Regions from separate parts of the Acidihalobacter yilgarnensis genome, predicted to be linked through region 2. Evidence: predicted binding sites of a transcription regulator. Region 2 holds the regulator's gene; the other holds the start of a gene.
What was found. The regulator FNR, encoded in region 2, switches genes on or off when oxygen is low (the NO sensors DNR and NnrR bind a similar motif). The targets are predictions, from matches to a motif close to TTGATNTANATCAA.
Positions count from the first base shown of each region.

Region 1: the regulator FNR is predicted to act here: its motif matches at 1,485-1,498, upstream of hemN (oxygen-independent coproporphyrinogen III oxidase).

Region 1 covers NZ_CP017415.1:2,655,491-2,658,901, forward strand. Annotated here, with positions in the region: gene hemN (oxygen-independent coproporphyrinogen III oxidase) at 22-1,404, opposite strand; gene BI364_RS18995 (DUF3458 domain-containing protein) at 1,692-2,984, opposite strand; gene pepN (aminopeptidase N) at 2,894-3,411, opposite strand, start outside.
Region 2 covers NZ_CP017415.1:151,550-154,960, reverse strand. Annotated here, with positions in the region: gene hisH (imidazole glycerol phosphate synthase subunit HisH) at 1-404, opposite strand, end outside; gene hisB (imidazoleglycerol-phosphate dehydratase HisB) at 439-1,032, opposite strand; gene fnr (fumarate/nitrate reduction transcriptional regulator Fnr) at 1,186-1,947, shown strand; gene dtd (D-aminoacyl-tRNA deacylase) at 1,968-2,417, opposite strand; gene pip (prolyl aminopeptidase) at 2,414-3,370, opposite strand.

The sequences.
Region 1 (3,411 bases), 1.1 Mb from region 2:
CGGCAGCCGCTCGACGCATGCCTAGATCACCTTGGAATAGGCCGCGCGTGCAGTCGTGAGGTACGCGTCGAAGATCATGCAGATATTGCGGATGAGCAGACGTCCAGCCGGCGTCACCTCCAGGCCTCGCGCATCCATACGTAGGAGGCCGTCGTCGCGCATGTCGGCCAGCGCCACCAGTTCGACAGCGAAATAGTCGCCGAACACGATCCCGTGCACCGTCTCGACGGCGGCGTAGTCGAGACGAAAATGACAGATCAGCGCAGAGATCACATCGCGCCGGAGCACATCGTCGGCGCTTAGCGCGACGCCGCGAAACACCGCGAGCCGGCCCGCATCCAGACGCTCGGCATATTCCGCCTCGGTCCGCACATTCTGCGCGTAAACATTGCCCAGCGAGCCGATCGCGGTCACGCCCATGGCCACGAGATCGCAATCGGCATGGGTGGAGTAACCCTGGAAGTTACGATAGAGCGTGCCCTCACGCTGAGCGACCGCCAGTTCGTCGTCCGGGCGGGCGAAGTGATCCATGCCGATGTAAATATAGCCGGCGTCACCCAGGCGGCTGATGGTGTCCTCCAGGATCGCGAGCTTATCCGCCGCGCCGGGCAGATCCTCTGTGTTGATCCGCCGCTGCGGCTTGAAGCGTTCGGGCAGATGGGCGTAGTTGAACACCGACAAACGATCCGGCGCCGCCGCGATGACCTTGTCCACCGTGGCGGCAAAGCTCGCGACGCTCTGGAACGGCAAGCCGTAGATCAGGTCGACGCTCACCGAGCGGAAACCCGCGGCGCGCGCGCGCTCAATCACCCCCAGGGTCTCCGCCTCCCCCTGGATGCGGTTGACGGCGCGCTGCACGCGGGGGTCGAAGTCCTGCACGCCCAAGCTCAGGCGATTGAAGCCGAGTTCGCCCAACAGCTCGATGGTACCCGGCCCCGCTTCGCGCGGATCGACCTCGATGGAGTATTCGCCATCCTCGGCCAGAGCGAAATGCCGGCGCGTCGCGGCCATGAGCGACGCCATCTCTGCATGCGAGAGAAAGGTCGGTGTGCCGCCGCCCCAGTGCAGCTGCGCCACCGTCCGGCCAGCGCCGAACAGCCGGGCCTGCAGCTCGATCTCGCGATGCAAGCGTTCGAGATAGGGCCCGGCGCGCGAGCGATCCTTGGTCACGATCTTGTTGCAGGCGCAGTAATAGCAGACCGTATTACAGAACGGCAGATGGAAATACAACGACAGCGCTCGCGCGCCTGCGTTGCTCGTGTGCGCCGCCTGCCGATAGCATGTTTCGTCGAAGGCTTCGTCGAACTGCACCGCGGTCGGATATGAGGTATAGCGCGGACCGGCATGATCGTAGCGGCGGATCAGGTCGGCGTCGAAACGGACTGTCTGATTGTGCGTACTCAAGGCGGCTCCCCGGCGCATCCGGTGTGCGGATCGACCGCCACACCCAGAACGTAGTGTAAGCCGGATGCAAGGCCGTGCAATTGGCCCAGATCAACTGCACGGCAATCGCCAGCCGTCCACTGCGGTGGATGACCGGCGATTCAGAAAGCAGCCGCGGGAAGGCGAAATACGCGCCGAAGTGACATCCATCGCCCTACCAGCCAGACGCGCCGCCGGCTCGGATATCCCCAACCTGTCCGATTGCTCGGGGCACCCGCCCATGCCCCGTCGGCCCGGATTCACCGATGCTATGCCGCGTCAGCCAGGCTCTTACTGACGATCTCGTACACGTCGGGCGACAGCTCCTGCGCCTTGAGGCGTTCCAGCTCGGCGCGCATCAACGCCTGGCGGCCGACGTCGTAGCGCCGCCAACGGCTAAACACCTTGACTAAACGGGCCGCGACCTGCGGGTTACGCGCGTCCAGGGCCAGCACCTGATCAGCGGCGAAGCGATAACCACTGCCGTCGGCGGCGTGAAAACCCGTCGGATTGGCCATCATGAAGCCGCCCAGCAGGGCATATACGCGATTGGGATTGCCCAGGGAAAAGGCTGGATGTGCCATCAGACGCTCGACCTCGGCGAGGGTATCCGAATGCTGCCGCGCCGCCTGCAGGCCGAACCACTTGTTCAGCACCAGGGTATCGCTCTGCCAGCGCTCGTAGAACGCGGCGAGCGCGACCCCGTACGCAGGATCTTCGGTCAGCATCAGCGCACCGAGTGCACCCATGGCATCGGTCATGTTATCGGCCTCATGAAACTGCGTCTCAGCGAGGCGCGCGCCTGCGGGGCTGTCAAGAGACGCGAGATAGACCAGCGCCAGATTGCGCAAGGCGCGCCGACCGGCCTCATCCGGCGTGTAGCGGTAGACCGCCTCCGGCGCGTGTCCGTGGTAGGCGACCAGCCACTGCGCCTCCAGTTCCGTGGCCAGCGCCCGGCGCACGTATTCGCGTGCTGCGTGAATCGCGTCCGGGTCGACGGTATCGAACTGTTCGGCGAGCCAGGCCTCGCCGGGAAGGCTCAGCATTTCAGCGCGCAGATTGGGCTCCAGGCACTCATCGCCAAGCACCGCCGCGAAGGCCTCAACGAAGCCCGCCGGCAGCGCCAGCGCCCGCCCGGCGCGTACGTCTTCAACGAGATCGAGCAGCACGGACAGCGCGAGGCGCTCGCCCGCGTCCCAACGATTGAAGGGGTCATTGTCGTGCGCGGCGAGGAAGGCAAGCGTCGACGAGACGTAGGGGTATTCCACTCGAATCGGCGCCGAGAAGCCGCGATTGAGCGAGGGCACTGGACGCACGGGCAGGCCCGTGAAACACAGTACCTGCTCGGCATCGCTCAGACGGAACACCCGGTCGGTCGCGCCGCCGTCGGTCTCGCCCTCCAGCCGCATCGGCAGGTCGGCACCGTCCGGCCCGACCAGGCCGATGCGCAGCGGGATCAGAAAGGGCAGCTTCACCGGCTGTCCGGGCGTCGGTGAGCAGGACTGGCGCAGACGCAGCGTGTAGCGTCCTGCTTCCGGCTCCCACTCGTCCTCGACCGCCACCCTCGGGTGCCGGCCTGGTCGTACCAGCGGCGGAATTGTTCAAGATCGGCGCCGTTGGCGTCGGTCATCGCGGCTAGGAAGTCGTCGGTGGTCACCGCCTGTCCGTCGTGGCGCTTGAAGTACAGGTCCATGCCGCGCCGGAAGCCATCGCGTCCGAGCAAGGTCTCGTACATGCGTACGACCTCGGCGCCCTTCTCGTACACCGTCACGGTGTAGAAGTTGTTGATCTCCATGTAGGCGGCCGGACGCACCGGGTGCGCCATGGGACCGGCATCCTCCGCGAACTGATGGGTGCGCAGTCGCCTCACGTCGCCGATACGCTTGACCGTACCCGAGGTCATCTCGGCGGTGAAGCTCTGGTCGCGGAACACCGTGAGCCCTTCCTTGAGGGAAAGCTGGAACCAGTCGCGGCAGGTGACGCGATTGC
Region 2 (3,411 bases):
AGTTGGTTCCAGCCCATGTGCGGAACCTTCAAACGTTCGCCGCTCAGCGGATCGCGCGGCGAGCGTCCGAAGTAACGCACCGTACCGGGATAGACCCCGAGGCAGTCGATTCCTCCGTTTTCCTCGCTGTGTGCGAGCAGTACCTGCATACCCATGCAAATGCCCAGAAACGGCCGACTTGCAGCCGCATCGAGCACCGCGTCCACCAAGCCATGTCCCACGATTTCACGCATGCAATCGCGCGCCGCGCCTTGGCCGGGGAAGACCACCCGATCGGCGGCGCGGACAACCTCCGGTGACGACGTGAGAACCACGCGGTCTCCTGCCGGCGCCACGCGCAGTAATGCATTGGAAACCGAGCGCAGGTTGCCCATGCCGTAATCGATAATTGCCAGGACGGCCATAGCTGTGAGGACCAGTCTTGAGTGCGTATGAGGGTTAGAGCGCGCCCTTGGTCGAAGGCAGTGTGCCGGCGGCGCGGGGATCGGGCTCCACGGCCATGCGCAAGGCTCGTCCAAGGGCCTTGAACACGGTCTCGGCGATGTGGTGCGCGTTGCGACCGCGCAGGTTGTCGACCTGCAGCGTGATCGCCGCATGGTTGACGAAACCTTGAAGAAATTCGTGGATCAAATCCACATCGAAGTCACCGATGGCGGCCCGGCGATAATCGACCTCATGAGTCAGGCCCGGTCTGCCTGAACAGTCGACGACGACTCGGGATAGCGCTTCGTCCAGGGGAACATAGGCATGTCCGTAGCGGCGGATACCGCGCTTGTCGCCGAGCGCGCGTGCAAAGGCCTGTCCCAGCGTAATGCCGACATCCTCGATCGTATGATGTGCATCGATATTGAGGTCGCCCTGCGCATGTACGTCGAGATCGATCAGACCATGTCGGCCAACCTGGTCAAGCATGTGATCGAAGAAGGGCACCCCTGTTTCCAGACGGGTTTCACCCGAACCGTCCAGGTCGATGCGGACGCTGATCCTGGTCTCCAGGGTCTCGCGCTGAACCTCTGCTATGCGTCGTTCCATGATCGTGCCGGCAAGGCGATAAATCGGGGTTGAAAGCATACCATATCGCATCCAAAGCAGAACTGATTGCCCGCAACGGGACGCCCATACGCGGCCCCGCCATTTTTTGTTAAGCTAGGTCGCGCATTCGCAATCCTTGGGGGGACGCACCGCGTGGACACGTCGACTTACATCAACATCCACAATCTGTCCCGCGCCTGCAACGAATGCCAGCTACAGGATTTATGTCTGCCGCTCGGCCTTTCCCGCGGCGACATCGAGCGTCTCGACCAGATCGTCAACCGCCGCAAACCCCTGCAGCGCGGTGCGAGCCTGTTCCGCCAGGGTGATCGATTCCAGGCGCTGTATGCCGTGCGCTCCGGCTCGATCAAGAGCTACGCCACCACGAACAGTGGCGAGGAGCAGATCAACGCCTTCCACCTCCCCGGCGAAATCCTCGGGCTCGATGCCATCGGCAGCGGCATCCACCCCGAATCCTCGGTCGCCATGGAAACCACCAGCATCTGCGAACTACCGTTCGACCGCCTGCACACCCTCGCCCATGAAGTCGACGGCCTGCAACGACAATTGCTGCGCATCATGAGCCGCGAACTCAATTCCGACGAGCAGTTCATGCGCCTGCTCGCCAACCGCAGCGCCGAGGAACGGCTCGCCAGCTTCCTGCTCAACCTGGCTTCACGTTTCGAACTGCGCGGTTATTCCGGCCAGGCCTTCAATCTGAGCATGTCGCGCAGCGACATCGGAAACTATCTGGGCCTGGCGGTGGAAACCGTCAGCCGTCTGTTCACCCGCTTCCAGCAGGAAGGCCTCATCGAAGTAGACCGCAAGGCCATCACCCTCGTCGATCGCAGCCGCATGAGCGGGCTGTGCAACCTCAGTGCGACCGCTTCCGCTGGCGAGCCGCGCCACGGTTAGAAACCACCGGACTTCTCACTTCACCCCCCAGGCGCCACTCGAACTCGAAAAGTCACTGGCCCTTCATTCACCAGGGCCACCGACATCTCCGCACCGAAGCGGCCGGACGCCACAACCGCATGGCTGTCCTGCGCGCAAGCCAGCAGGTAATCGAAACACGTGCGCGCCAACACAGGCTCCGCGGCCGGCGCAAAACTCGGGCGCAGCCCCTTATCGGTATCGGCCACCAAGGTAAACTGCGGCACCAACAGCAATCCGCCGCCTACCGCTCCGAGACCCAGATTCATTCTGCCGCTGGCATCGGGGAACACGCGATAACCGAGTAGCCGCTCCAGCAGGCGATCCGCCTGCGGCAACCCATCACCGCGCTCGACGCCCACAAGCACCAGCAAACCCCAACCGATTTCTCCGATCACCGCGCCATCGACACGCACGCTGGCCTGGCTGACGCGCTGCAACAGACCGATCATGCCAACTCGGCTCCCCAAGCGTTCGTTGCGCGTACCAGTGCATCGATGATCCCCGGCTCTGCCGCGGAATGGCCCGCATCGGGCACGACCTCAAGCCGCGCATCCGGCCAGGCACGCTGTAGCGCCCAAGCTTGGTCCAGTGGGCAGATCACGTCGTAACGACCATGCACGATCACGCCCGGGATGTCGGCCAGACGATCCGCCTCTTTCAGCAGCTGCCCAGAATCCAGAAAACCGTGATGCACGAAATAGTGATTCTCGATCCGCGCGAGTGCGAGCGCGACGTAGGGATCGGAAAAGTGCTCCTCCACCGCAGGGCTCTGATACAAGGTCGCCGTACGCCCCTCCCAGACTGACCAGGCACGCGCCGCGGCCATCCGCGCCACCTCATCATCACCTACGAGACGTCGCTGGTACGCGGCGACCATATTGCCGCGCTCCGCAGGCGGGATCGGCGCAAGGAAGTCCTCCCAGTAATCTGGAAAAAGACGCCCGGCCCCGAACTGATAGAACCAATCGATATCTTCTTGCCGACACAGAAAGATACCTCGCAGAATTGCACCTCGCACGCGCGAGGGATGCGCCTCGGCATATGCCAGTCCCAGCGTCGCGCCCCAGGACCCGCCGAACACCACCCAACGGTCGATCTCCAGATATTCGCGGATGCGCTCGATGTCTTCAATCAAATGCATCGTGGTGTTGTCACGCAATTCGGCATGCGGGGTCGAACGACCGCTACCACGTTGATCGAAGAGCACGATGCGATAGATCGCCGGATCGAAAAAACGTCGATGCCAGGGCTCGCAGCCGGAACCAGGGCCTCCGTGCAGAAACACCACCGGCAAACCGTCCGGGCGCCCACACTCCTCGACGTACAGGGTATGCCGCTCATCCATCGCCAGGGCATGGGTCCGGTAGGGCAAAATACTGGGAAACAGGGGTAGGCGATTCATCGGGTCCTCATCCAGAACGCGCGGGCAACGGCGCGGGAGGT